DNA from 4 places in the Bradyrhizobium sp. AUGA SZCCT0182 genome. Region 2 is predicted to be linked to each of the others. Evidence: predicted binding sites of a transcription regulator. Region 2 holds the regulator's gene; each other region holds the start of a gene.
The links. Region 2 encodes PhoB, which activates phosphate uptake and scavenging genes when phosphate is short. Its sites were predicted from a motif close to TGTCATNNANCTGTCAT; they were not measured.
Positions count from the first base shown of each region.

Region 1 (7,203 bases), on a different contig from region 2:
AAGGCGTCGACGTCACCGCGCTGCGCGGCAAGGATTTGCGGCAATGGCGCGCCCGCTCGGCGATGATCTTTCAGCAGTTCAATCTGGTCGGCCGGCTCGACGTGCTGACCAATGTGCTGATGGGGCGGCTCGCCGAAATCCCGTCCTGGCGTTCGCTGACGCAAACCTGGCCCGAACGGGACAAGGCGCTAGCGATGTCGGCGCTCGAGCAGTTCGACATGGCTTCGCTTGCAGCCCAGCGCGCCGACCAGCTTTCCGGAGGTCAACAGCAGCGGGTCGCGATCGCGCGTGCGCTGGTGCAGGAGCCGGATATCATTCTCGCCGATGAGCCGATCGCTTCGCTCGATCCACGCAACACGCGGATCGTGATGGATGCGCTGCTGCGCATCAACAAGCATTTCGGCATCACCGTGATCTGCAATCTGCATTCGCTCGACCTGGCGCGGACCTATTGCGACCGCCTGATCGGCATGTCCGCGGGCCGCATCGTGTTCGATGGGGCGCCGGCGACGCTGACGGATCTCATCGCGCGCGAGCTTTACGATCTCGAAGCCAACGACGTCATGGGCGCTGCACCCGCACATGCGCCTGGTGGTGCTGCCGTCCCTGAGCTGGGCACTGCGGCGGCGGCCTGAGCGTTCTTCTGTAACAGGGCGGCCGATTGCAAACCTGCAAACGGCCGAAAAAATCAACACAACAAGAGGGCACACCATGATCAATCGTCGTATCGTTCTGGCCGGCGCAGCCGCGCTGGCGTTTTCGGCCTCCGCCGCCTCTGCGCAGGACTGGAAGGGCAAATATCCGGAACTGACCTTCGCCGTCGTGCCGGCGGAAAACGCCTCGGGCGTGACCGAACGCTGGGCACCGTTCGTCGCCTATCTATCCAAAGAGCTCGGCGTGAAGGTCACGCTGCGCATTGCCAACGACTACGCCGCCGTCATCGAAGGCCAGCGCTCCGGCAACATCCATATCGCCAGCTACGGCTCGGCGTCGTTCGCGCGCGCGCGGATGACCGGCGTCAAGACCGACGCGTTCGCTAACGACATCAATGCCGATGGCTCTACGGGTTATTACTCGGTGTTCTTCGTCAAGGCGTCGAGCCCGTACAAGAACCTCGACCAGCTGAAGGGCAAGAATCTCGCTTTGGTCGATCCGAATTCGACGTCGGGCAACAACGTGCCGCGCTTCGAGCTCGACAAGCTGGGCATCTCCGATGCCGACACGTATTTTGGCAAAGTCGTGTTCAGCGGCAGTCATGAGAACGCCATACTGGCGCTCACGCAGGGCACCGTCGAAGTCGCCGCCAATCAATGGACCACCGACAACGACTCCACGCTGGCCCAGATGCTGACCAAGGGCATGCTAAAGAACGCCGACGGCACAGTGATGAAGAAGGATGATTTCCGGATCGTCCATAAGTCTGCGCCCATTCTCAATGGGCCTTATGCTTATAATTCGGACCTTCCGGACGGCCTGAAGGCCGCCATCGCCAAGGCGTTTGCGGATGCACCGGCCAAGGACAAGGCCGCCTTCGACCGTCTTTCCGACGGCCAGAAAAAGGCATTCAATCCCGCCACGACAAAGGATTGGGACGGCATGATCGACCTGATCAAGTTCGTGGACAATCTTCGCAAGAAGAAGGCGTCCTGATCGATTGGCGGAGCGAGACCAGGCCGGGTCCATGCGACCCGGCCTTTTTCCGTTCAGGACATAACCGGCACAGCAGCCTTCCATGACATCAGCCGTATCCATCCTTCCAGCCCAGCAACTCGCGGTGCTCAACGACGCTTATCGTGCGGCGGTGGCGCGCAAGCGGCTGCGGATGACGCTGGCAACGGCGGTATTCTTCGCGGTTCTCGTCATCGCCGGGATCGGGGCCGAGGTTAATCCGGTAATTTTCGTCAACAAGATCGGAAATTTCGTCAGCTACTTCGACCGCATCGGCACGCTGGAGAGCGGCGCGCGGGTCTGGGCCGATATCGGCGAGTGGTTCTGGGGCTGGAAAAAATGGCTGGCGCTGCTCGGCGAGACCGTCCTGATCAGCTACGTCGGTACCCTGGCCGGGGCGATCCTCGCTTTTGCGCTCAATTTTCTGGCCGCTGAAAATACCTCGCCGGCGCCATGGCTGCGATTTACGGTTCGCCGCCTGATGGAGTTCTGCCGTACCGTTCCGGACATCGTGTTTGCGCTGATCTTCGTGATCGCGTTCGGTCTCGGGCCGATGGCCGGGGTTCTCGCCATCATGATCCATTCGGTCGGTGCGCTCGGCAAATTGTATTCCGAAATCGTCGAGAACATCGACATGAAGCCGGTCGAGGGGGTCCGATCGACCGGCGCGAGCTGGATATCGTGCATACGCTTCGCCGTCGTGCCGCAGGTCGCGGCGGGTTTTGCCAGCTACACGTTGCTGCGCTTTGAGATCAACGTGCGCGGCGCTTCGGTGATGGGTTTCGTCGGCGCCGGCGGCATCGGCCAGGAACTCGTCGTTGCCGTCAGGAAATTCTTTTATTCCGACGTCAGCGCGATCCTGCTGATGATCATTGTCACCGTGTTCCTGATCGATATCGGTACCGGATGGGCGCGCGGGCGGCTGTTTGGCAGGGAGGCGCGGGCATGACACGGTTGCCTGCGCCTGACTCCGGGGATTTGCGCGGCCGCTATCCCGAGGTCTTTGACCGGCCGGTTTCCTCCCGTCTCGCGATCCCCGCGATGCTGCTGGCTGCGTTCGGGATCTTCGTGTTCGGGCTGGTCGAGCTGGAGTTTTCGCCGGCGCGGATGCTGGCGGGGCTGAGCCAGCTCGGCTGGATCACGATGATGATGATCCCGCCCGATCCCGGCAGTTCGCTCCCGGTCTATCTCGTTGCGCTCGGTGAAACCCTGTCGATCGCGCTGCTCGGCACGACCCTTGCCGCGTTGCTCGCGCTGCCGGTCAGTCTGCTGGCGGCAAAGAACATCGTTCCGTCGGGTATCTTCCGGTTCCCGGTTCGCCGCTTTCTCGATTCGATCCGCGGCGTCGACACGCTGATCTGGGCGCTGGTCTGGATCAACGTCGTCGGCCTTGGGCCGTTCGCGGGCGTGCTGGCCATTGCGGTGGCGGATTTCGGCGCGTTCGGCAAATTGTTCTCCGAAGCGATCGAGGCCGCCGACCGGAAGCAGGTCGAGGGCATCCGGGCCTCCGGCGGCAATGCGCTGCACGAAATACGGTTTGGGCTGATGCCGCAGGTGCTGCCCGTCATCGCAGGGCAGGTGCTCTATTTCATCGAATCGAACACCCGCTCGGCTACGATCATCGGGATCGTCGGCGCCGGCGGCATTGGATTGCAGCTGGCCGAGCAGATCCGGGTGCTGGAATGGCAGAAAGTCTCATTCCTGATCCTGATGATCCTGGTCGCGGTGGCGGCGATCGACTGGATTTCAGGCAAGCTGCGGTTTGCGATCATCGGCCAGCGCGCGGTGGTCTGATCCAGCGATCTAATCGCTTTCGACGATGAACTCGACGCGCTCGGCGGCGAAGCGCGAGCGCTTGGTTACGATCGGCTGGCCGTCGGGATCGACGTCGGTGCTGTCGACCACCAGCACCGGGCGGCCGAGCGCGAGATCGAGCCGTGCGGCGTCGCTGGCGTCGGCTATGGCGGCGGTGATCCGGGTGGACCACCTGCGGTAATCGCGGATGCCGTAATGTGCGACCAGCTTGGTCATCGAGCGCACGCTGGCGAAGACCTGTCCCGCGTCAGGGAAGCGCTCGGCGGAAAGCCATGAGGTGCTGACGCAGATCGGTGTCCGGTCGGCCAGCCGCAGCGCCTCGATCCGGACCAAGGGTGCGCCCGTCTTCAGCCCGAGTTCCCGCGCCAGTTCACGTGTCGCGACATCGTCGGACGCTTCGATCAACTGGCCGCGCGGTTCATGGCCGCCGGCGCCTACGATCTCGGAAAACCGCGTCCGCGAGCGCAAGGGATAGGCGAGGCGCTGGGTCTCGACATAAGTGCCGCTGCCGCGCTCGGCGCGCACCAGCCCGCGTTCGGCGAGCGTCGCCAGCGCCCGGCGCACGGTATGGCGGTTGACGCGATAGGTTTCGGCGATCTCCATTTCACCCGGCAGCTTTTCGCCCGCGGCGAAGCGGCCCTCCGCAATGGCGCGTTCGATCCCGTCGGCGACCTGCCGCCACAACGCCACACCGGTGGCCGCATCCTGCATGCTCATGGTGTGAATATATCCGGGACGGTCATCCGAAAAAACAACCCTGTTGTCACCAAACAGTCATGGCGTTTGGTTATGAAGTTGTCTATTAGCATAGACAACTTGATTCCGGCAAGGTGGATATGACGGCAACCGAGAACGACAAGCAGGCGCAGCGCAAGGCCGTCATGGCGGTGCTGGCGCATTCCGATCCATCAGAGATATCCGGCCGTCTGGCGGCGATCACGCTGCCTGATCACGAGAATCTGCGCGAGCCGGAAAACGGCCTCGTGATGGTGCGCGGCCGTATCGGCGGCGACGGCTCTGCCTTCAACCTCGGCGAAGCCACGGTATCGCGTGCGGCGGTGCGGCTTTCGACCGGCCAGGTCGGATTCGGCTACACGCTCGGCCGCGACCGCGAGAAAGCGCGGATGATCGCGCTGTGCGACGCCATGGTGCAATCGGATGAATTCGCCGGCCTCATCGAGACAAAGGTGATCGCGCCACTGTGCGCGGCAATGACCGCCACGCGGAACCGCAAGGCGACCGAGGCTGCGGCGACGCGGGTCGATTTCTACACCTTGGTGCGGGGAGAGGGTTGATGACGACGGTTGCCGAACTGCCCGCAGGATTTGCCGACAAGGTGCTGTCAGCGCAATCGACCTTCCGCTCGGTGATGGATGCGATGGCGCGTCCCGGCAGCGTGCAGCGCATTGCGGCCGTCGCCGGCACGCCCGCCGCGATGATGCGCGGCACCGCGGCTATTGCGCTGACCCTGTTCGACCATGATACGCCGATCTGGCTCGACGGCCGGATGTCGGCAACGACGGACGTTGCCAAATGGCTCAAGTTCCACACCAGCGCGCCTGTGATCGCGGATTCCTCGATCAGCAGCTTTGCCCTGATCGGTAGTCCCCGCGAGCTTCCGGCGCTCGATCGTTTTGCGTTCGGCAGCAATGAATACCCGGATCGTTCGACGACGTTGATCCTGCAGGTCGACAGCCTGTCGCAGGGGCCCGCCCTCGAACTGCGCGGCCCCGGCATCGACGGCACAGCGATCCTGCAGGCCGCGATCCAGCCCCATGATTTGTTCGAACGGCTTGCCGTCAATGTGCCTCTGTTTCCGCGCGGCATCGATGTCGTGCTGGTCCATGACGATGCAATTGTCGCGATACCGCGCACCACGCGGTTCGCGAGGGGAGGCTAGACATGTACGTTGCCGTCAAGGGAGGCGAACGCGCCATCGAGAACGCCCATCGCCTGCTGGCGCATGAGCGGCGCGGCGACCGTGACGTTCCCGAGGTTTCGCTGTCCCAGATATCCGAGCAGTTGTCGCTCGGCGTCGACCGGGTCATGACCGAGGGCTCGTTGTACGACCGCGAACTCGCGTCGCTCGCGATCAAGCAGGCGCGCGGCGACATGATCGAGGCGATCTTCCTGGTCCGCGCGTTCCGCGCCACCCTGCCGCGCTTCGGCGCTACCGAGCCGGTCGATACCGGCGCGATGCAGGTGCGGCGGCGGATTTCCTCGACCTTCAAGGACATTCCCGGCGGGCAAATCCTCGGGCCGACTTTCGATTATACCCATCGTTTGCTGGATCCTCAGCTTGCCGAGGGGTTTTCTCCGGAAACGCCGGAGACGAGCGAAGCGTCGCTCGCGGCGACGCCTCGCGTGACCGACATTCTCGGCCGGGACGGCCTGATCGAGCCGTCGCCTAAGGCAGATGCGGAGACGCCGGTCGGCGACCTCACGCGCGAGCCGCTCAGCTTCCCGGCGGACCGCGACCTGCGCCTGCAGAACCTGGCGCGCGCCGACGAAGGCTTTCTGCTGGCGCTTGGCTATTCCTCGCAGCGCGGTTACGGCCGCAACCATCCGTTTGCCGGCGAAATCCGCTTCGGCGAAGTCGAGATCGAATTCATGGCCGAGGACGTAGGCTTCGCCGTGCCGCTCGGCGCGATCGCGATGACCGAATGCCAGATGGTCAATCAGTTCAAGGGCTCGGCCACCGAAGCGCCGTGTTTCACGCGCGGCTATGGGCTGGCGTTCGGGCAGAGCGAGCGCAAGACCATGTCGATGGCGCTTGTCGACCGCACGCTGCGCGCCCGCGAACTCGGCGAGGAAGTGATCGCGCCGGCCCAGGACGAAGAGTTCGTGATGTCGCATTCGGATAATGTCCAGGCGACCGGTTTTGTCGAACATCTCAAGCTGCCGCACTACGTGGACTTCCAGTCCGAACTCGGCCTGCTGCGCAAATTGCGCAAGGAGTTCGCCGAGGCCACGGAAGCGCCGCCGATGCAGGAGGCTGCGGAATGAACGCGCCGAGGTATAATTTCGCCTATCTCGACGAACAGACCAAACGGATGATCCGCCGCGCGATCCTGAAAGCGATCGCGATCCCCGGCTATCAGGTGCCGTTTGCCAGCCGCGAGATGCCGATGCCCTATGGCTGGGGTACCGGCGGCGTGCAGGTGACCGCGGCGATTCTCGGGCCCGACGACGTGCTGAAGGTGATCGACCAGGGATCCGACGACACCACCAACGCGATCTCGATCCGAAAGTTCTTCGGCAAGACCACAGGCGTTGCGACCACGACCGCTACGGCTGACGCCACTGTGATCCAGACAAGGCACCGGATTCCCGAAGCGCCGCTGCATGGCGGGCAGGTGTTGGTCTATCAGGTGCCGATCCCCGAGCCGCTGCGCTTCCTCGAGCCGCGCGAGACCGAAACCCGGCGCATGCATGCGCTCGGCGAATACGGCCTGATGCACGTCAAGCTCTACGAGGACATCGCGCGCTTCGGTCATATTGCGACTTCCTACGCCTATCCGGTGAAGGTGAACGCGCGTTACGTAATGGACCCGTCGCCGACGCCGAAATTCGACAATCCCAAGATGGACAACTGCCCGGCGCTGCAATTGTTCGGCGCCGGCCGCGAGAAGCGGATCTACGCGATCCCGCCGCATACGTCAGTGGTCTCGCTCGATTTCGAGGACCATCCCTTCACGCGCTACCGGTTCGACGCGCCCT
Region 1 covers NZ_JAFCLY010000008.1:121,299-128,501, reverse strand. The annotation lists gene phnC (phosphonate ABC transporter ATP-binding protein) at 1-635, shown strand, start outside; gene phnD (phosphonate ABC transporter substrate-binding protein) at 712-1,650, shown strand; gene phnE (phosphonate ABC transporter, permease protein PhnE) at 1,733-2,617, shown strand; gene phnE (phosphonate ABC transporter, permease protein PhnE) at 2,614-3,462, shown strand; gene phnF (phosphonate metabolism transcriptional regulator PhnF) at 3,472-4,200, opposite strand; gene phnG (phosphonate C-P lyase system protein PhnG) at 4,320-4,778, shown strand; gene phnH (phosphonate C-P lyase system protein PhnH) at 4,778-5,383, shown strand; gene JQ611_RS11630 (carbon-phosphorus lyase complex subunit PhnI) at 5,386-6,489, shown strand; gene JQ611_RS11625 (alpha-D-ribose 1-methylphosphonate 5-phosphate C-P-lyase PhnJ) at 6,486-7,203, shown strand, end outside.
Region 1: the regulator PhoB is predicted to act here: its motif matches at 4,245-4,261, upstream of phnG (phosphonate C-P lyase system protein PhnG).

Region 2 (7,203 bases):
GACGAGCGCGTCGAGCAGCTTAAAAAGCTCTGGGAGGGCGGACTTTCCGCCAGCCAGATCGCCGCGGAACTCGGAAATGTGACGCGAAATGCAGTGATCGGCAAAGTGCACCGGCTGGGTCTCTCCGGCCGTGCCAAGAGCCCCTCCTCGGCCGCGCCGCGTCAGCGCAAGGCGCGCCCCGCCCAGCAGATGATGCGGGTGGCGCGCCCGGTGTCGCGCGGCAACACCGCGCTGGCCCACGCCTTCGAGGTGGAGATGGAGCCGGATCCGGTCGCCTACGACAATGTGGTGCCGATGAGCCAGCGGCTGACGCTGCTCGAATTGAACGAGGCCACCTGCCACTGGCCGATCGGCGACCCCTCCAGCTCGGAATTCTTTTTCTGCGGCGGCAAGGCGCTCAGCAGCCTGCCCTATTGCGCGCATCACTCGCGCATCGCCTATCAGCCGGCCTCCGATCGCCGCCGCCCGGCGCCGAAGCCGACCAGGTAAGGGCTGCGCATCAGCTACGCGGAAAATATCCGCTGTCGTCCCTGCGAACGCAGGGACCCATAACCACAGGCGATCGTGGTTAGGCTTGGCTGGAGCTCCAGCTCGCTTCAAAAATCGATACTTGTGGTTATGGGTCCCGGCCTTCGCCGGGACGACGATGGAGTATTGGCTACTCCACCTTCGCGAACCGATCATCCAGCGCGTAGCCGGCGCCGCGCACGGTGCGGATCGGGTCCTGTTCGCGGCCGGGGTTGAGCAGTTTGCGCAGGCGGCCGATATGGACGTCGACGGTACGCTCGTCGATGTAGATGTCGCGGCCCCAGACGCTGTCGAGCAGTTGCTCGCGGCTGAATACGCGGCCGGGATGTTCCAGGAAAAACTCCAGCAGGCGATATTCGGTGGGGCCGAGATCGATCGGACGGCCCGAGCGCGCGACGCGGCGCTTCTCGCGGTCGAGTTCGATATCGCCATAGGTCAGCACGGTGGCCAGCCGCTCCGGGCTCGCCCGCCGCAACAGGCCCTTCACCCGCGCCAGCAGCTCCGGCACCGAAAAGGGTTTTACGATGTAGTCGTCGGCGCCGGTCGCCAGCCCCCGCACCCGTTCGCTTTCCTCGCCGCGCGCGGTCAGCATGATGATCGGCAGCGCCTTGGTCTCCGGCCGCGCCCTTAAGCGGCGGCACAGTTCGATGCCGGACAGGCCCGGCAGCATCCAGTCCAGCACGATCAGGTCGGGCACCCGCTCCTTCAACCGTGTATCGGCGTCGTCACCGCGGGCGACGGTTTCGACCTCATAGCCTTCGGCATCGAGGTTGTAGCGCAGAAGCGTGGTGAGCGCTTCCTCGTCTTCAACCACCAGAATGCGTGCGTTCATCTATGTAAGCCTCTTGTGTTTTGACGCGCTGTCGATACGCGAAAAACGTCTCTCGTTCCGCTGTCAGTTCAGTAACTAGTTTCCCGGCACAGTCGTGGCAAAATTCGTCATGTCGCCCTTCGGGCGCTTGTCGAGGATCTGCTGGCCTTCGATCATGTAGAACACGGTCTCGGCGATGTTGGTGGCATGGTCGCCGATCCGCTCGATGTTCTTGGCGCAGAACATCAGATGGATACAGAACGAGATGTTGCGCGGATCTTCCATCATGTAGGTCAGGAGTTCGCGGAACAGCGAGGTGCAGATGGCGTCGACTTCCTCGTCGCCCTTCCAGACCGCCATCGCCGCCGGCAGGTCGTGCGACGCGTAGGCGTCAAGCACGGACTTGACCTGCGACTGCACCAGATCGGTCATGTGTTCGAGACCGCGGATCAGTTTCAGCGGCTGGAAATCGTTCTCCAGCGCCGCGACGCGCTTGCCCATGTTCTTGGCGAGGTCGCCGATCCGTTCCAGATCGGTGGCCACCCGCATGGCGCCGACGATCTCGCGCAGGTCGATGGCCATCGGCTGGCGGCGGGCAATCGTCAGCACCGCGCGTTCCTCGATCAGGTGCTGCAGGCGGTCGATCTCGGCGTCGGAGGCGACGACGCGTTTTCCCAGCGCAACGTCGCGCCGGATCAAGGCATCGACGGATTCGGTGATCATGCGTTCGGCAAGGCCGCCCATTTCGGCGACCAGGCGGGTCAATTCCTGAAGATCGCTGTCGAACGCCTTCGCGGTATGCTCTGAAGCCATTGTCTTCTCCTCGCGATGTGCGCTTAGCCGAACCGGCCGGTAATGTAATCCTGGGTGCGTCGGTCGCTCGGCGAGGTGAAAATCTTGTTGGTGTCGTCGAATTCGACCAGTTCACCGAGATACATGAAGGCGGTCTTGTCCGAGACGCGCGCCGCCTGCTGCATGTTATGGGTCACGATGGCGATGGTGTAGTCCTCCGCCAATTCTGTGATCAATTCCTCGACCTTGGCGGTCGAAATCGGGTCCAGCGCCGAGCAGGGCTCGTCGAACAGGATCACTTCAGGGCGCACCGCCACCGTGCGCGCGATACAGAGCCGCTGCTGCTGGCCGCCGGACAGGCTGAGGCCCGATGCATTCAGCTTGTCCTTGACCTCGTTCCACAGCGCACCGCCACGCAACGCCTTTTCGACGCGGCCGTCCATCTCGGATTTCGAGATCTTCTCATAAAGGCGGATGCCGAAGGCGATGTTTTCGTAGATCGTCATCGGAAACGGCGTCGGCTTCTGGAACACCATGCCGACCCGGGCGCGCAGCAGATTGAGATCGAGCTTGGGGTCGAGGATGTTGGTCTGGTCGAGCATCAATTGCCCGGTCGCCTTCTGGCCCGGATAGAGGTCGTACATCCGGTTGAAGATCCGCAGCAGCGTGGACTTGCCGCAGCCGGACGGCCCGATGAAGGCGGTGACGCGGTGGGTGCCGAGCGTGAGGTTGATGTTCTTCAGCGCGTGGTGCTCGCCATAGTAGAAGTTCAGGCCCCGCGCGGTCACTTTCGGCGGCGCGTCGGGCAGCGCCACGTGGGGAACGCCCGCGTTGACGGCACTCATGGATACAGAAACTTCGGTCATTTTGCGGTCCTCTCGGCGCCAAGGATGCGCGCGCCAATATTCAGGGCGAGTACGGTCAGGGTGATGAGCAGCGCCCCGCTCCAGGCGAGCTGCTTCCAGTATTCGTAGGGGCTCTGCACGAAGTTGTTGATGGTGACCGGCAGGTTCGCCATCGTCTTGGTGAGATCGAGGCTGAAGAACTGGTTCGACAGCGCGGTGAACAGCAGCGGCGCGGTTTCGCCGGCGACGCGGGCGGTGGCGAGCAGCACGCCGGTGATGAGACCACTTCGCGCGGCGCGATAGGCGATCCGCTTGATCACCAGCGAGCGCGGCAGGCCGAGCGCGGACGCCGCTTCACGCAGCGGATTGGGCACCAGGCCGAGCATGTCCTCGGTGGTGCGGACCACCACGGGGATCACGATCACGGCCAGCGCCAGACAGCCGGCAAAGGCCGAGAAGCCGCCCATCGGCACCACGATGGCGCCGTAGACGAACAGGCCGATGATGATCGAGGGCGCGCTGAGCAGGATGTCGTTGATGAAGCGGATCACCGAGGTGAGCCGGTCATGCTTGCCGTATTCGGCCAGATAGGTTCCGGCCAGCATGCCGAGCGGCGCGCCGATGCCGACCCCGATCGCAGTCATGATGATCGAACCGATGATCGCGTTGCGCAGACCGCCATCGGTCGAGCCGGGCGGCGGCGTGTCCTGGGTGAAGACGGCCAGGTTGAGGCCGGCCAGGCCGTTATAGAACAGCGTGAACAGGATCAGCGCTAGCCATGTCACGCCGAACAAGGCGGCGCCGACGCAGAGGCCCCGGATGATGATGTCATTGCGGCGGCGGGAGGCGTAAATCGGGTTCATGGCTCAGTTCCCCGCCTTCTTTTCCAGCCGCATCAGCATCAGCCGGGCGGCCGACAGGACGAAGAACGTCAGCACGAACAACAGCAGGCCGAGCAGGATCAGGCCGGACTGGTGCAGGCCGTCGCTCTCGGCGAATTCGCTGGCGATCGCCGCCGAGATCGTGGTGCCCGGCGCGAAGATCGAAGATGAGATCTTGAACGAGTTGCCGATGATGAAGGTGACCGCCATGGTTTCGCCGAGCGCGCGGCCGAGCGCCAGCATCACGCCGCCGATCACGCCGACCCTTGTGTAGGGGATCACCACGTTGCGGACGACTTCCCAGGTGGTGCAGCCGACGCCGTAGGCGGCTTCCTTCAGCACCGGCGGCACCGTCTTGAAGACGTCGACCGAGATCGAGGTGATGAAGGGCAGCACCATGATCGCAAGGATCAGCGCGGCGTTGAACAGGCTGAGATAAGACGGGGGACCTGCGAAGATGGTGCCGAGAACCGGGACGCCGTCGAAGATGCTGATCATGAACGGCTGGAACGAGTTGGCCAAAAACGGGCCCAGCACGAAGAAGCCCCACATGCCGTAGATGATCGAGGGAATGCCGGCGAGCAGTTCGACCGCGAGCCCGATCGGACGGCGCAGCCAGATCGGACAGATCTCGGTCAGGAACACCGCAATGCCGATACCGACCGGAATGGCGATCATCATCGCGATCACGGAGGTGATCAGCGTGCCGTAGATCGGCCCGAGCGCGCCCAGCACCGGCGGATCGGCTGATGGCGCCCAGCGCGAGGTGAACAGGAACGAGAAGCCGTATTCCCTGATCGCAGGCCAGGCGCCCACGATCAGCGATAAGATGATGCCGCCGAGAATGAGCAGCACCGAGATCGCACAGGCGCGCGTGAGCCAATAGAAGGTAACGTCACCAAGCTTGAAGGCGCTGAGGGCCCTGGCGCGATCGTAAGGTCCTGCAGCTTCCATCACGTCGCTCTGAACGGCCATGTCTGCCACGCCAATCCCCTGTACTGTATAGCCCAACTGCCCCGGACCCGGCGCCGGTTTTGCACCGGACTCTTGAACCAAGACCCCTGTCGGCCAAGACCCTGTCGACCAAGACCTTGTCGACCAAGTCACTCGGCAAACCAGACCCGCCCGTATTCGCCCTCCTGCCCGGAGGGAAAGACCCAACCCGGAAAGACCCGGGTTGGGCAAAGTGGGAGCACGCTCCCATTGTCGCCGGGCCGGAACGCCGCCCGGCTCTTGTTCTTAAGTTCAGCTCTTGATCTCGGCGGTCCAGGTCTTTTCGATCAGCTTAACCACGGAGTCCGGCATCGGGATGTAGTCGAGCTCCTCAGCCATCTTGCCGCCCTTCTCGAACGACCATTTGAAGAACTTGATGGCTTCCTGGGACGCGGCCTTATCGGTCGCGGACTTGTGCATCAGGATGAAGGTCGCGGCGGTGATCGGCCACGAGGTTTCGCCGGGCTGGTCGGTGAGGATGACGTAGTAGCCGGGCGCCTTCGCCCAGTCGGCGTTGGCCGCAGCAGCCTGGAACGAGGCTACCGTCGGCTGCACGGTCTTGCCTGCCTTGTTGACCATCGCGGCATAGGTCAGCTTGTTCTGCTTGGCGTAGGCGTACTCGACGTAGCCGATCGCGTTCTTGGTCTGGCCGATGTTGCCGGCAACGCCTTCATTGCCCTTGGCGCCAACGCCCGTCGGCCATTCGACCGCGGTGCCGAGACCGACCTTGGCCTTCCACTCGGCGTTCGACTTCGACAGATAGTCGGTGAAGTTGAAGGTGGTGCCCGAACCGTCGGAGCGGCGGACCACGGTGATGGCGTCGGTCGGCAGCTTCAGCTTCGGATTGAGCTTGGCAATCGCGGGATCGTCCCACTTCTTGATCTTGCCGAGATAGATGTCGCCGAGCACTTCGCCCGAGAGCACGAGTTCGCCCGACTTGATGCCTTCGAGGTTCACGACGGGGACGATCGCGCCCATCACCATCGGCCACTGCACGAGGCCATCCTTTTCGAGGGCCTCAGCCTTCAGCGGCGCATCGGTGGCGCCGAAGGTCACGGTCTTGGCCAGGATCTGCTTGATGCCGGCGCCGGAGCCGATCGACTGGTAGTTCAGACCGTTGCCGGTCTCCTTTTTGTAGGCATCGGCCCACTTGGAATAGACCGGGAACGGGAAGGTGGCGCCCGCGCCGGTGATATCGGCTGACAACGCCGAGGTCGAGGCGGCGACGAGGCCTGCCGCGACGATTGTCTTGATGAAATTCATGGCTGGTCTCCATCTGGTGAGCGAAGCGCCTGTTAACGCCCGATCGCGCTCACGCCGCATCCGTTTAGGTGCGGTCAATAGAGCTTTTACGAAGGTTCGATGACAGTTGGATGACAGACTCAAGCGATTGGAATCGCTAGAGTTTAAGTCCCTGCCGGGGGTTTCGCCTGGGGAAAGCAGGCGGTAAAAGTGGCCCCGTTTTTGGGCACGCTTTCGATCAAAAGCCGGCCGCGATGGCGGTTAACAATATGTTTCACCAAGGATAAACCGAGCCCGGTTCCACCCTGCGCCCGGCTGTCGCCGACATCGACCCGGTAGAACCGCTCGGTCAGCCGCGGCAGATGCTCCGGGGCAATTCCGGGCCCGAAATCGCGCACCAGGACGCGGACCTCAGGCGCGCCGTCGGCGGAATTCGCATGCACCAGCGAGACGATGACCTTGCCGCCGGACGCGCCATATTTGAGCGCGTTCTCGATCAAATTTTCGAACAGCCGCAGCAGCTCCTCGCGATCGCCCGCGATCGTCACCGGCAGCTCAGGCAGATCGATCTCGATGGCGACCTGGCGTTCATGCGCCAGCGGCTCCAGCCCGTCGGCGACCTGGCGGATGATGGGCACGATGTCGACCGAGGTATCGGGCCGAACATGCGCCGACAATTCGACCCGCGACAGCGACAAGAGATCGTCGATCAGCCGCGCCATGCGCGTCGCCTGCGCGTGCATGATCCCGAGAAAGCGCTCGCGCGCCTTGACGTCATCCTTGGCCGGCCCTTGCAGCGTATCGATGAAGCCGGACAGGGCGGCGAGCGGCGTACGCAGTTCGTGGCTGGCATTGGCGACGAAATCGGCGCGCATCTCCTCGACCCGGCGCAGCGGCGTCTGATCGTGGAACGTCATCAGCATGCACTTGTCGGCGCCGCCGAACAGCGTCGGCACCGGCACCGGCGTGATGATCAACTCCATCCAGCGGTCGACCGGCACATGGTCGAGATAGGTCGCGCGGCGCGGCTCGCTGGTCGCGATCGCCTCGCGCAGGGCGGTGATGATTTCGGGCGAGCGAAGCGCGAACTGGGCAAGCTCGTTCTTGCGCA
Region 2 covers NZ_JAFCLY010000001.1:480,002-487,204, reverse strand. The annotation lists gene JQ611_RS02280 (GcrA family cell cycle regulator) at 1-489, shown strand, start outside; gene phoB (phosphate regulon transcriptional regulator PhoB) at 659-1,360, opposite strand; gene phoU (phosphate signaling complex protein PhoU) at 1,436-2,152, opposite strand; gene pstB (phosphate ABC transporter ATP-binding protein PstB) at 2,176-2,997, opposite strand; gene pstA (phosphate ABC transporter permease PstA) at 2,994-3,839, opposite strand; gene pstC (phosphate ABC transporter permease subunit PstC) at 3,843-4,832, opposite strand; gene pstS (phosphate ABC transporter substrate-binding protein PstS) at 5,103-6,113, opposite strand; gene JQ611_RS02245 (ATP-binding protein) at 6,257-7,203, opposite strand, start outside.

Region 3 (7,203 bases), on a different contig from region 2:
CGGAAAGCCCAAGGCGCCGCCAAAGGGTGCGCCGCCGCCGGCCGCGAAGCCACCGACACCGCCCGCGCCGCCACCCGCCGCGGCTCCGCCTCCACGCCCGGCACCTCCGCCGGCTCCGCCGCCTGCTGCGGCTCCTCCGCCGCGTCCCGCACCGCCGCCGGCACCACCCGCCGCCGCGCCGCCGCCGCGGCCGACACCTCCTCCCGCGCCGCCACCGGCGGCTGCGCCGAAGCCACCAGCTCCGCCCGCCGCTGCGCCGCCTCCGCGTCCAACGCCGCCGCCGGCTGCGGCTCCGCCCGCACGTCCGACACCAACGCCGCCGCCTGCCGCAGCTCCGCCCGCGCGTACGCCGCCTCCGCCAGCGGCAACCACCACGCCTGCGCCGACCGCATCGCCGCCCGCTGCAGGCAGCACAACGACGACACCTCCGGGTGCGCCACCGCGCCCGGGCACGGGCGCGCCTCCGGCTGGCACCAAGCGTGTGCCGGGAGCGCCGGGCGCAGCCCCCACGGCAACGCCAACCGCTACACCATCGCCGACCACGCCTCCGGCCGCTGCAACGCCTTCGACGCCTCCTGCCGGCGCAGCTCCGACGGCGCCCTCGCGTCCAGGCGCAACAACGCCGCCCGCTGCGGGCGGCGCGACGACGACACCTCCGGGTGGTCAGCCGCCACGCCCCGGTCAGCCACCCGGCGCACCGCCGGCCGCCGGAACGACGCCGCCTGCGGGCGCACCCCCGTCAGCCGGAGCGCCGACGCCCGGCCAGCAGGGACGCCCGGTCATTCCGCCCGCACCTCCCGCCGGCGCCCCGGCCCCAAGTACCGTCCCTGGATCGGCAGCCGCAACAGCACCGCCCGGCAGATCGCAAAACGCTCCGCCGACGGTTGCACCGGCCTTCCGGGCCGCACCCACGGTCACAACGCAACTGCCGTCAGCGCCACCGCCGCGGCGGGAAAACATGACGCCACTCGCGATCGGCGCAGGCGTTGTGGCCGGCGCCGTGGTAGGCGCGACCATCGCCAACATGCACAGCCAGCGGCGCGAAACCATCGAAGGCGGTCGCACCATCTACACCGAGCCGGACCGGATCATCATCCGCGACCCGAGCGGCCAGCAATACGTCCGCGGCAACGATCTCTATCGCTTCCGTTATGGTGCGCGTGACATCCAGACCGAGACCGTCGGCGGCGAAACCCGCACCGTCGTGATCCGGCCGGACGGCAGCCGGATCATCACCGTGGTCGGCAACGACGGGCGGCTGCTGCGCCGGATCCGCCGCGACGAACGGGGCCGCGAGGTCATCATCATCGACAACAGCTACCGCGATCCGCGCGCGGTCGGCGGCTTCTATGTCGATCTGCCGCCGCCAGTGGTCAACATGCCCTACGACCGCTACATCGTCAGCGCGGACGAAGCGACCCCCGAAGTGATCTACGACACCATGGTGGCGCCGCCGGTACAACGGATCGACCGGCGCTACTCGCTCGACGAAATCCGCTACAGCCCCAATGTCCGGATGCAGATGCCGAGCATCGACGTCAACTCGATCAACTTCGCAACCGGTTCGTGGGAGATCCCGCCGGACCAGGCGGCGAAGCTGCAGGCGATCGCCGACGGCCTCAACCGCGCGATCCAGGCCAACCCGCGCGAGGTGTTCCTGATCGAAGGGCACACCGACAGGGTGGGCTCCGACATCGACAATCTCTCGCTGTCGGACCGCCGCGCCGAATCCGCCGCAACGCTGCTGACGCAGCAGTTCGGCGTGCCAGCGGAGAACCTGACCTCGCAGGGTTACGGCGAGCAGTATCCGAAGGAGCAGACGGACGGACCGAGCGAGATCAACCGGCGCGTCACGGTCCGCCGCATCACCCCGCTGCTCAATGGCGGCCAGGCCTCGCTGCCGCCGCCCCCGCCCGGCACCGCGCCGCCGCGGCGTTGAGGTCGGTCGGCACAATATGAAAATGGCCGGGAGCAATCCCGGCCATTTTTTGTGTCAGGCGCTGAGCGCCCGCGGCGGCAGACAGGCGTCGCAGATCGCCGCCACGTGACGATGGTCGGTGCCGCAACAACCGCCCAGAATGCGCATCGCCGGAAACGAGCGCCTGAGATTCAGATAGCGCCGGCCGAGATCCTGCGGATCGCCCGCATCGAGCGTTGCAGACTCATCCAGTTCGGCATGGCTCTTGGTCGATGCATTGGCCCTGACGCCATGGATGCGCTTGACCCAGGCCTCGTCGGCCTTCAGCGCATGCTCGAAATGCGTCGGATGCGCGCAATTGACCAGGAAGTATTCGACCGAATCCTGCGCCGCGCGATCCACCGCCTCGATCGCTTCGCGCAACGTCCCGCCATTGACCAGACGGCCGTCGGTTTCCACCGTGAACGAGATCACCGCCGGAATCTGCTGCGCCCTGGCCGCACGCGCGATGCCGATCGCTTCATTGATGTTCGTGAGCGTATAAGCCGTCACCATGTCGGCGCCGCCTTCGACGAAGGCCGCAATCTGCGCGCCATGATAGGCCTCGGCTTCGGCCGCATCCATGTTGCCGGCCTTGTAACCGTCGCCGCGCGGGCCGATGGCGCCGCTGACGACGCAGGGCGTCATCGGCCTTTCCCATTCGGCGCGCAGCTCCTCGAGCAACCCGATCCCGCGAATGTTGATCGTCCTGAGCGCGGCCGCATCGTAACCAAGCATGGCGCCCCAATCGGGATTGGCCCGCCATGTCGGGCTGTCCAGCACAAAGCCAACGCCATGGTCGCGCGCGACCGCCATATAGGCCTGGTAGTATCGCTTCAGCGTGCCCCGGCCTACCTCGCTGTCGAGCAGCACGAAGGCGGCGAAATGGGGCAGATCAATCCCTTCATGGAAGATCAGCGTCGTTTCCATGCCACCATCGGTGAGGAAAATACCGCCGCGGCGCTGCGGCAGGTCGTATCGATATTTTGTCATTGCAATATCTCCGTGATCGGCAAAAGGCGCTGTTGGTAGGTCCAGCGCGGCGCGCCCTGGTCTGGTGGAACTGGTGCCGCATAGTGTCGCGGTTTCCTAGGCGGCTCGTGGTGCGGCTGAATTTCGGGCCGTAAAATGCTAGGAAATCAGATGGTTGCGCGGCGCGTGCAAAATCGCGGCGCCAGTGCACGAGTCAAAACCGTACCGCAAGTACAGTTTCTGGAGACACGCGATGGGAAAAGGCGAAGCGACGCGCGAGCGAATTCTCGAGATCGCGGAAGCGGCCGTGCTCGCGAAGGGATTTGGCGCCACGTCGATCGACGAAGTGATCGCGGAGGCCGGCCTCACCAAGAGCGGCTTCTTTTATCATTTCAAGGACAAGAATGCGCTCGCGCGCGAAATGCTGCGCCGCTACGTCAAGACCAACGACCAGCTGTTCGACGACGTCTTCGCACGCGGCCGGCAGCTCTCGGACGATCCGCTGCAGGCGTTCCTGATTTCGCTGAAGCTGCTCGCCGAAGTGATGGCCGATCTGCCGAACGGGCATCCCGGCTGCCTGATTGCCAGCGTCTGCTATCAGGAGCGGCTGTTCGACCGCGAGGTGCGCGAGCTCACCGCACAGTCGGTGCGCGACTGGAATGCGCGCTTCCGCCACATCCTCGACGGCATCGCCGCCGTCCATCCACTGCGGGAGCCGATCGATCTCGACGATCTCGCCGACATGATGTCGTGCATTGTCGATGGTGCGATCATCATGTCGAAAACGCTGAACGATCCGACCCGGCTGGAACGGCAGATCCTGATCTTTCGAAGCTGCGTGAAGCTGATGTTCTCAGCTCCATCGCTGTCCTGACGCAGGCTTCGACAGTTCATTTCGCAGCGGCAAGCCCCAGCGCGTCGACCATCACGCGGAAGACTTCCGTATTGTCCATCGAACCCTTGACCCGTTCGCTGCCGGGCCCGGTCGCGGTCAGGATGACGTCTTCGCCGGAATGCACGCTGGCGTTCATCATCGCCGGCAGATTGCCGGGCCGCAGCACGGCGCCGGGAACGCCCTTGTACTTTTCGTTGGCCTTGAAGGTTCCGTCATCGTCTCCCTTCATGGTCGGGTCGTTCGGGCCGTCGAGTTTGGGGCGGAAGGTCTCGTAATGGTCGGGCAGGCTGGCCGAGAAGATGGCGAGCCGCCGGCTGACGTCGACACGCGAGGGATAGCCGTCGGCATCGGGCGCCGGGTAATTCGGGAAGCCGGCCTTGTCGTAGACGCCGACGCGCTCGCGCATCGGCGCTTCCGATGTCGTGCTCATGTCGTGATTGATGGTGCCGACCAGTGCGTTGGGGTGGTTATGGTCCGGCGTCACCAGGATCAGGGTGTCGTCGCCGCGCTTGCTCGCCCAGTCGCGGGCGAGGCGCACCGCGTTGTCGAGCATGATGGTGTCGTAGACGGCGCGGTCGAAGTCGAGGGCATGCGCGTATTTGTCGATCAATCCGGATTCCACCATCAAGAAGAAGCCGGCCTCGTTTTTCGACAGCACGTTCAGCGCGGCCTGGAGCTGCTCGGTCAGGTCGGGCTGCTCGGGAAATTTCTTGACGCCGCCACCCTTGAGGAATTTGCGATCCAGCGCCCCGTCCATATTTCCCGTGGCGAACAGACCGAGCAACTGGCGCGTTTCGGGTTTGGCCGCCAACGCATTGAGTTCGCCTGCGGTCGTCGCCAGGGCATAACCGGCCTCGCGGAACCGGGCGATATAATCGATCTCGTCCTTGCGCTTGGATCCGGCCGCCGACTTCGGCAGGAAGTTCGCGCTGCCGCCGCCCAGCAACACGTCGGGCCTCGCCACGAAAAGCTGCTCGACGATCTCGTCATAGGCAGCCCGGCGGCGCGTATGCGCCACCATCGCCGCCGGCGTGGCGTCCTCGACTTCGGTGGTGGTCACGATACCGATGCTCATCTTGAGCCGGCGCTGGGCAAGGCTCGTGATGGTTTCGACCTTGGGATCGTCGAACGCGTCTCTGGTGCGGTCGGCATAGACGCCCATCGCGTTGACCGCGCTCTTGTGGCCGGTGGAATAGGCGCTGGCCGAGTTTGCCGAATCGGTGATGATCGAATCCGAGCCGGCGGTCGCCACCAGCGCCGTATGCGGCATGTCGTCCATCGCAAGCTTGCCGAGGCTCTTGCCCTCCGCAATGCCCTTGGAAAGCAGCCGCGCCCCGACGCGATGGGCGGGCGACATTCCGTCGCCGATGAACAGGATCACGTTCTTCGCCTTGCGCGGCCCGGTGTCGTAGACCATCCACGTCACCTTGCGGCTCTTCGTGCCGTCACTGACCTCGACGACGAACGGGCCGGGCTTTGCCAGCTCGACATCGCGAAGCATCAGCGCGGATTGGTCCTTGCCGTCCTCACGCTCGATAAACGTTGCGGACCGACCGAACACGGCGGCATGGTCCTCGCCGTTGACCGTTACCTTCAATTTCGACTGGTCGACCCGGTCAGGGAATTCGACCTTGAAGTCGAACCGCGCGCCGGAGAGAATTTCGGCACGGTCGATCGGATAAACTGTTTGGGCAACAACCGGCGATGCCGAGAACAGGACGGCGAGGGTGATGACGGTGACTGGCTTGATCAATCTCGGGCTCCGCGCGTGCTTGCCGGCGGGACAGCGACAGCCATTGCTCAGCAAGAAGTGAAGGTGACCAGTTCTATCCACCCCGGATGACAGCTATGTAACGGCGGGCCGCAGCGGTGCAGAGGCGCCAAACAAAGTCCGGCCTCGCAGGTTCAGTCCTTGTCGTTCCCGAGCTTGAAGATCTCGGAACCATCCCCGCTCGATAGCAGGCCCGTGTCCGAATAGAGCTTCAGCTTTGCGCGGGTGTCCGTGATGTCGAGGTTGCGCATGGTCAGCTGGCCGATACGGTCGGCCGGCGTGAACGCCGCGTCTTCCACCTTCTCCATGCTCAGCCGCTCCGGCTGATAGGTCAGGTTCGGGCTTTCGGTGTTGAGCAGCGAGTAGTCGTTGCCACGGCGCAGCTCGAGCGTGACCTCGCCGGTAATGGCGCGCGCCACCCAACGCTGGGCGGTCTCACGCAGCATCAGGGCCTGCGAATCGAACCATCGGCCCTGGTACAGCAACCGGCCGAGGCGCATGCCGCTGATCCGGTATTGCTCGATGGTGTCTTCGTTGTGAATGCCGGTGACCAGGCGCTCATAGGCGATGTGCAGCAGCGCCATGCCGGGCGCCTCATAGATGCCGCGGCTCTTGGCCTCGATGATCCGGTTCTCGATCTGGTCGCTCATGCCAAGACCGTGCCGGCCGCCGATGGCGTTGGCCTCGAGGAACAGCGCCAGCGGATCGGCGAAGGTCTGGCCGTTCAGCGCGACGGGCTGGCCCTCCGCAAAGCGCACGACAACCTTTTCGGCCTTGACGGCACAGTCGTCGCGCCAGAACGGCACGCCCATGATCGGGTTGACGATCTTGATGCCGCTGTCGAGGCTTTCGAGATCCTTGGCCTCGTGGGTCGCGCCCAGGATATTGCTATCGGTCGAGTAAGCCTTTTCGGCGCTCATCTTGTAGGCAAAGCCGTTGGCGGTCATGAACGCTGACATTTCCGCACGGCCGCCGAGCTCGTCGATGAACTGCTGGTCGAGCCAGGGCTTGTAGATCCGCAGGCTCGGATTGGTCAGAAGGCCGTAGCGATAGAACCGCTCGATGTCATTGCCTTTGTAGGTGGAGCCATCGCCCCAGATGTTGACGCCGTCCTCCTTCATGGCCGCGACCAGCATCGTGCCGGTCACCGCGCGACCAAGCGGCGTGGTGTTGAAATAAGTGTTGCCGCCGGTCGAGACGTGGAAGGCGCCGGACTGGATGGCGGCGATGCCTTCGTGCACCAATTGCGTGCGGCAATCCACCAGGCGGGCTTTTTCGGCGCCGAATTCGAGCGCCTTGCGCGGAATCTCCTCGTAGTCGGCCTCGTCAGGCTGGGCAAGGTTGGCGGTATAGGCAAAGACGCGGGCGCCCTTTTGCTTCATCCACACCAGCGCCGCTGACGTGTCGAGGCCGCCCGAAAAAGCGATGCCGACTTTTTCCCCTTTGGGCAGGCTCTTCAGGATCGTGCTCATCGTGCTTCCAATCGGTCGAAATGGTGGATGTCGTTTGCGGCTTTGGGTGCGCGAATATCAAACTTCGCGCTTGTCGGCACGCCTTTAATAGCACGAGGCAGCAGCTGGCCGGGATGGCTCAGCCCGGCTGGCGCGA
Region 3 covers NZ_JAFCLY010000020.1:2,004-9,206, forward strand. The annotation lists gene JQ611_RS43030 (hypothetical protein) at 1-368, opposite strand, end outside; gene JQ611_RS43035 (OmpA family protein) at 959-1,939, shown strand; gene JQ611_RS21130 (homocysteine S-methyltransferase family protein) at 1,994-2,950, opposite strand; gene JQ611_RS21135 (TetR/AcrR family transcriptional regulator) at 3,183-3,803, shown strand; gene JQ611_RS21140 (alkaline phosphatase) at 3,820-5,577, opposite strand; gene argG (argininosuccinate synthase) at 5,730-7,067, opposite strand; gene JQ611_RS21150 (phosphatase PAP2 family protein) at 7,186-7,203, opposite strand, start outside.
Region 3: the regulator PhoB is predicted to act here: its motif matches at 5,664-5,680, upstream of JQ611_RS21140 (alkaline phosphatase).

Region 4 (7,203 bases), on a different contig from region 2:
AACGCACAAACATCGCGTGAACACCGATACCGAGCGATCGCTGGGCATCGAGGCGCTCCCCTGAGGTGCCGTTAGCGCCATGCAGTTCATGTTTTCCCGTCGCCGCCGCCGCTTTCCTGTGACGCATCCGCAACATCAGATGAAATTGCCTGGCCGGTGCCATCCTGTTCATAACCAATGCCGCCGGGGATACGACGGTTTGCCCTCAGTCGAATAAGCCCTGCGGGAGACAGGAAATTTCAGGGGTATTTATGATCAAGTTTGCAACGCCTGCGATCCTCGCATTGATTGGCGCCATGGCATTGCCGATCTCGAGCGCGCTTGCCGCCGAGGACGGCGTCACCTACAGCGGCGCCGAGGTCAACAACGCGTTCGCCACCGGCGTTGGCGCGATTGCAGCGAGCGGCACCGGCAGCCTCGGAGCGCACGCCACCGGCGCCGGTTCGATCGCCATCGGCGTCAACGCATCGAGCACCACCGGCTCGATCGCGATCGGGTCGAGCGCAAACGCCAATACCGCTGCCGGCGAAAGCGTGGCGGTCGGTACCGGTGCCAGTGCGACCGCCACCAGTGCTTCGGCCTTTGGCACGGGCGCAACCGCAAACTTCAATTATGCCGCGGCTTTCGGCACCGACGCGACGGCAGGCGCCGCCAGCGCGACGGCGGTCGGCCGCGGCGCCAATGCCGGCGGCCAGGAAAGCGCGGCGTTGGGCTACAACAGCACCGCATCCGGAACCAACAGCGTGGCCGCCGGCGCCAACAGTGCCGCATCGGGGGTCAACAGCGCGGCATTTGGCACCAGCGCCAACGCCACGGCGACCGGCGCCGTTGCGGTCGGCGTCAACGCCTCCGCCACCGCCACCAACTCCGTCGCAATCGGCGCCAATTCGACCGCCACCGCCGCCAATACGGTCTCCGTCGGCTCCGCCGGCAATGAGCGGCGCGTCACCAATGTCGCCGCCGGCGTCAGCGCGACGGACGCTGCGAATATCAGCCAGCTCAACAGCGCGACGGCGAATTTCCAGTCGCAGGCCGCGGGGCTGCAGACCCAGGCCACCGGGCTGCAGAGCCAGGTTACCGGCCTGCAAAGTCAGGTCACCGGGCTGCAAACCCAGCTCAATGGCGTGCAAAGCCAGGTCGATGCCAACCGCACCGAAGCGCGCCGCGGCATCGCAGCCAGCGCAGCACTCGCCCCCGTCGTGATGCCTTCCGCCGCAGGCAAGCTCACGGTATCGGCGACCGGCGGCGCCTATCGAGGCGCCTATGGCGCGGGCCTCGGGCTTGCGTATCGCCTCAACACCCCGGCGCCGACCGTGCTGTTCGGCAGCTATTCGAACGGCGGCGGCACCGAACATATCGGCCGTGTCGGCATGGCCGCTGAATTCTGAGCAGCGATATTCAGCGATGCGGCGAAGTCGACGAACGCAGGGCCGGCGGCGCGCCCTGTCCACATGGCGCGTGTGTGCGGCAAGCCTTGCGCTGTCGCCGCCGCTTGCGCACGCCCAGCCGGTGGATTGGAGCAAGATGCCGACCATGCAGATCGAGCGGCAATTCGGAGGGCCGTTGAAAGATACCGTCATCCAGCGATTGCGCGATCCAGTCGACGGCACGATCTGCATGGTCTATCTGCCGATCAATGCGCCACATTCGCCGCAGCAGACCAGCGGTTACGTGCAATATGGTTCGACCACGATCGGCTCGATCAGTTGTTTTGCAGGCCCCGCACCTGCGCCGCCCCTAGCCGCCGCCCGGCCCAAACCAGCGCCGGCACAGCGCGCCAGCGTGCCCCCGCCAGAGCCGCCGGCGCCGCTTGACCAGCGCTGGCCGCCCGCCGCAGCGCCTGCCCGTTAGCCAGCCGCCCGCGCCGCGCTGAATCGTCGTGGCTCGATGCGGTATCCCGCAGCGGGCCACAAGCGCCGCATCACACCGCGGGCCAGATCAGGGTTCCGTCCGGCGCGGCCTGTCCCGAAATCCTGCAGATGTCGCCTTCGAGGCGGACCTTGCCGCTGGCGAGCAGCCGCAGCGCTTCGGGATAGATGCGGTGCTCGATGCCGAGGATGCGCTGAGCCAGCGTCTCGGCGGTGTCGCCATCGGCCACCGCGACCGCGCCCTGCATCACAATCGGCCCCGCGTCGGTTTCCGGGATCACGAAATGCACGGTGGCGCCTGAAATCTTCACGCCGGTCGTCAGCGCCTGGCCGTGCGGATCGAGGCCCGGAAAGGACGGCAGCAGCGAGGGATGGATGTTGAGCATCTTGCCGTACCAGCGTTTGACGAATTCGGCGGTGAACAGCCGCATGAATCCGCCAAGGCAAATCAGCTCGACATTCTTTTCATCGAGCGCCCGCTGCAGCACCGCTTCGAAGGCTGCGCGGTCCTTGCCGAACGGCTTGCTCTCGATCACGGTCGTGGGAATGCCGCTCGCAGCAGCCTTTTCCAGGCCACCGGCATCGGCGCGGTTGGAAATCACGGTGACGATTTCCGCCGGGAAATCCGGTGCTTTGGCCGCGTCGATCAGCGCGGCCATGTTCGATCCACGCCCGGAGATCAGAATGGCGACGCGGCGCTTCACGGCGTCACCGCGACAGGTCCAGATGACCGTTATAGACCACGCGATGCTCGCCTTCCGCCGCGATCACTTCACCGAGCAGGGCGACAGTCTCGCCGCCCTCGGTGAGGATTTCGGTGACCCTGTCGATCGCATCCGGCTTGACGATCGCGATCATGCCGATGCCGCAGTTGAAGGTGCGCAACAATTCGAGCTCGGCGATGCCGCCCTGCTCGGCCAGCCATTTGAAGACAGGCAATACCGGCAGCCGCGCCAGATCGATGCCGACCCCGAGATGCTTCGGCAGCACGCGCGGAATGTTGTCGGTGAAGCCGCCGCCGGTGATGTGGGCGAGGCCTTTGATTGCGCCGGTTTCGCGGATCGCGCGCAGGCACGATTTCACATAGAGCCGCGTCGGCGCCAGCAGCGCGCCGCCGAGCGTCATCACAGGCGAGAACGGTGCCGGGGCGTCGAAGCCGAGGCCGGAATTCTCGACGATTTTGCGGACCAGAGAGAAGCCGTTGGAATGCACGCCCGAGGAGGCAAGACCGATCACGGCGTCGCCGATCGCAATGTCTGAACTCGGCAGCAGCGTGCCGCGCTCGGCAGCCCCCACAGCAAAGCCCGCGAGGTCGTAATCGCCGTCCTTGTAGAGGCCAGGCATTTCCGCGGTCTCGCCGCCGATCAGGGCGCAGCCGGACTCCCGGCAGCCCTCGGCAATGCCGGCCACGATGGCAGCCGCAGCTTCCGGATCGAGCTTGCCGCAGGCGAAATAGTCGAGGAAGAACAGCGGCTCGGCGCCCTGCACCACGAGGTCATTGACCGACATCGCCACCAGGTCGATGCCGATTCCGCCGTGCAGGCCGGTCTCGATCGCGATCTTGACCTTGGTGCCGACGCCGTCGGTCGCGGCCACCAGCACCGGGTCCGTGAAGCCGGCTGCCTTGAGGTCGAACAGCCCGCCAAAGCCGCCGATCTCGGCGTCGGCGCCGGCGCGGGCGGTGGCACGCACCATCGGCTTGATGAGATCGACGAGGCGATTGCCCGCATCGATATCGACGCCCGAATCGGCGTAAGTGAGCCCGTTTTTGCGGTCGATCATGCTCAATTCCCGTCAGAAGACGGCTGGTTACGAGGATTTCGGCGATCCTGCAATGGCTCGCAAGCGCGGGGTCGATATACTATGTAGATAACAACCGGCCCGCCCCGCAAAGGGCCGGATCTGTTACGCAATTAGGCCGGTAGCCGGGAAGCGACCGAGTTGAATATTCCGAATATCATTACACTGGGTCGCATCATCCTGGTGCCCATTATCGTCTGGGCGATCGCCTCGAGGCAGATGGAGATCGCGTTCGCTATCTTCGTGATTGCCGGCGTCAGCGACGCCGTCGACGGTTTCCTCGCCAAGCGCTTCAATATGACCAGCGAGCTCGGCGCCCTGCTCGATCCCCTCGCCGACAAGGCGCTTTTGGTCTCGATCTACGTCTCGCTCGGAATCTGGGGCGCGGTGCCGCTGTGGATCGTGATCCTGGTGGTGTCGCGCGACATCATGATCGTCACCGCCGTGATTGTGTCATGGTTGTTCGACAAGCCTATCCCGATGAAACCCTTGATGGTCTCGAAGCTCAACACGGTGGCGCAGGTGGCGTTCGCCGCCCTGGTGCTGGCGTCGCTCGGCTTCAACTTCAAGCCGACGCCATACGACCTGATCCTGATGGGCTTTGTTACGGTCTTTACTTTGGTTTCCGTCTCCCTCTATCTCGTGGAGTGGGTGCGGCACATGAGTACGATCGAGGCCAAATAGGCGTTTTGTTTGAAGCGTTTTGTTTGACGCGTCCTCACGCGAACCGGTACCCACTTCGCTTGAAAACGCCATGGTTCCGGAGACTTGCGTGGCAGTTCGCGTTCAACCCCGTCAGCTTGCCTTTGCGCTGCCGCATGCAGAAAGCCTGACCCGCGACAATTTTCTGGAAGGGCCGGCCAATGAGGCGGGCCTGGCGCTGATCGAAAGCTGGCCCGACTGGCCCAACCGCATCATGCTGCTGGTAGGCCCGGAAGGCTCCGGCAAGAGCCATCTCGCCGCGATCTGGGCCGAGCAAGCCGGCGCCCGCTCGATATCCGCACACGCTTTGACGCCCACCGCCGTACCCGGCGCGCTTGCGACGGGGGCGCTGGTGGTCGAGGACCTGAAACCGGGGGATTTCGACGAGCGTGCGATGTTCCACCTGATGAATCTGGGGCGGGAAGACGAAGCCTTCATTCTGATGACGGCGCGGATGGCACCATCGGCCTTCGAGGTCGAGCTGCGCGATCTGCGGTCGCGGCTGCGCGCGGTGCCGACGGTGCCGCTATTGCCGCCCGACGATCTGTTGTTCCGCAGCCTGATCGTCAAATTCTGCGCCGACCGGCAGCTGAGCATCGACGAGACTGTCGTGAGCTATCTCGCCAGCCGGATCGAGCGATCCTATGCGGCTGCGCGCCAGGCCATCGACCTGCTGGATAGCGAGGCGCTGCGGCTCGGCCGGCCGGTGACCCGGGCGCTGGCAGCCGAATTGCTGCGCAACGCCTGACGGGCGCTGCTGCCGCTGCGCGCCATGTCACGCCCCCGCCGCCTTGACGGCGGCGGCGGGCGGAACATCAATGTCATCGAAACGTCATCCAACTATCACATGGTGCGCACGGCATCCGCCTAAACTGGCGCTGCGCTCCAACTGAGATGGACCGAAACTTCATGGACTCGGCACAAGCTATTGAAATAACAGAAAAAGACGCAGTTGCCGAAGCGCCACTGGCCATCGCCACCAGCCCGGAGCGGTTCATCAATCGCGAGCTGTCCTGGCTGCACTTCAATCGCCGCGTGCTCGAGGAAGCGGTCAATCCCGGCCACCCCACGCTGGAGCGGGTCCGGTTCCTGTCGATTTCAGCCAATAACCTTGATGAATTCTTCATGGTCCGTGTCGCCGGTATCAAGGCGCAGGTCCGTGAAGGTATCGCCGAACGCAGCCCCGACGGCCTGACCCCGTCCGAGCAGCTCGTCGCCATCAACAAGACGGTTTCGGAACTCGCCTCGGATCAGCAGGCGATCTGGAGCGACCTGCGCACCATTCTGTCCAAGACCGGGATCATTCTGGTCGATGGCCATGACGTCACCAAGGCCGAGCGGAGCTGGATCGAGGATCACTTCCTCCATAACATCTTCCCGCTGCTGACGCCGCTCGCCATCGATCCGGCGCACCCCTTCCCGTTCATCCCGAGCCTTGGTTTCACGATCGCGCTGCATTTGTCGCGGGTCGCCGACGGCAAGCCGATGAACGCGCTGATCCGCATGCCCGGCAAGATCGACCGCTTCATCCGCATGCCCGCGGGCAAGGACGGCGCGGTACGCCTGATCACCCTGGAACAGGCCACCGGCCTGTTCATCGGCCGCCTGTTCCCCGGCTATACCGTCAAGGGCCAGGGCGCCTTCCGCATCATCCGCGATTCCGAACTGGAAATCGAGGAAGAGGCCGAGGATCTGGTCCGCCTGTTCGAGACCGCGCTGAAGCGGCGGCGGCGCGGATCGGTGATCCGGCTCGAGATCGAAGCCAAGATGCCGGAGGAGCTTCGCGCCTTCGTGCAGCAAGCGCTGTCCACCGCCGACGACGAGATTTTCCTGGTCGACGGCGTGCTGGCGATGAACGAGCTGTCGCAGCTGACGCGGCTCGACCGGCCCGACCTCGAATTCGTGCCCTATGTGCCGCGCCATCCCGAGCGCGTGCGCGACCATGGCGGCGATATCTTCGCTGCGATCCGGCAGAAGGATCTGGTGGTCCATCACCCCTACGAATCCTTCGACGTCGTCGTGCAGTTCCTGCAACAGGCCGCCCGCGACCCCGACGTGGTCGCCATCAAGCAGACGCTCTACCGCACCTCGAACAACTCGCCGATCGTGCGCGCGCTGGCCGAAGCCGCCGAAGCCGGCAAGTCGGTGACCGCCTTGATCGAGCTGAAGGCGCGGTTCGACGAGGAAGCCAATATCCGCTGGGCGCGCGACCTCGAACGCGCCGGCGTGCAGGTGGTGTACGGGTTCATCGAACTGAAGACCCACGCCAAATTGTCGATGGTGGTGCGCCGCGAGGGCGGCAACCTCACCACCTATGTCCACACCGGCACCGGCAATTATCACCCGGTCACCGCGCGCATCTATACCGACCTGTCCTACTTCACCTCGGACCCGATCATCGGGCGCGATGCGGCTCGGGTATTCAACTACATCACCGGCTACGCCGAACCCAGCGACATCGAGCGCATGGCGGTGTCGCCGCTGACGCTGCGCAACCGCATCATCGAACACATCAAGGGTGAATCCAATTACGCCCGCCACGGCAAGCCCGGCGCGATCTGGATGAAGATGAACTCGCTGGTCGACCCCGACATCATCGATGCGCTGTATGAGGCCTCGCAGGCCGGCGTCGCGATCGAGCTCGTGGTGCGCGGCATCTGCTGCCTGCGGCCCGGGCTGCCCGGACTTTCCGAGAACATCCGCGTCAAATCCATCATCGGCCGGTTCCTCGAACACGGCCGAATCTACTGCTTTGGCATGGGTCAAGGCCTGCCGAGCACAAAAGCTGCTGTGTATATCTCGTCCGCCGACATGATGCCGCGGAACCTGGACC
Region 4 covers NZ_JAFCLY010000002.1:31,094-38,296, forward strand. The annotation lists gene JQ611_RS02435 (DUF1720 domain-containing protein) at 252-1,388, shown strand; gene JQ611_RS02440 (hypothetical protein) at 1,405-1,851, shown strand; gene purN (phosphoribosylglycinamide formyltransferase) at 1,922-2,572, opposite strand; gene purM (phosphoribosylformylglycinamidine cyclo-ligase) at 2,577-3,650, opposite strand; gene JQ611_RS02455 (CDP-alcohol phosphatidyltransferase family protein) at 3,810-4,352, shown strand; gene JQ611_RS02460 (chromosomal replication initiator DnaA) at 4,441-5,118, shown strand; gene JQ611_RS02465 (RNA degradosome polyphosphate kinase) at 5,280-7,203, shown strand, end outside.
Region 4: the regulator PhoB is predicted to act here: its motif matches at 5,201-5,217, upstream of JQ611_RS02465 (RNA degradosome polyphosphate kinase).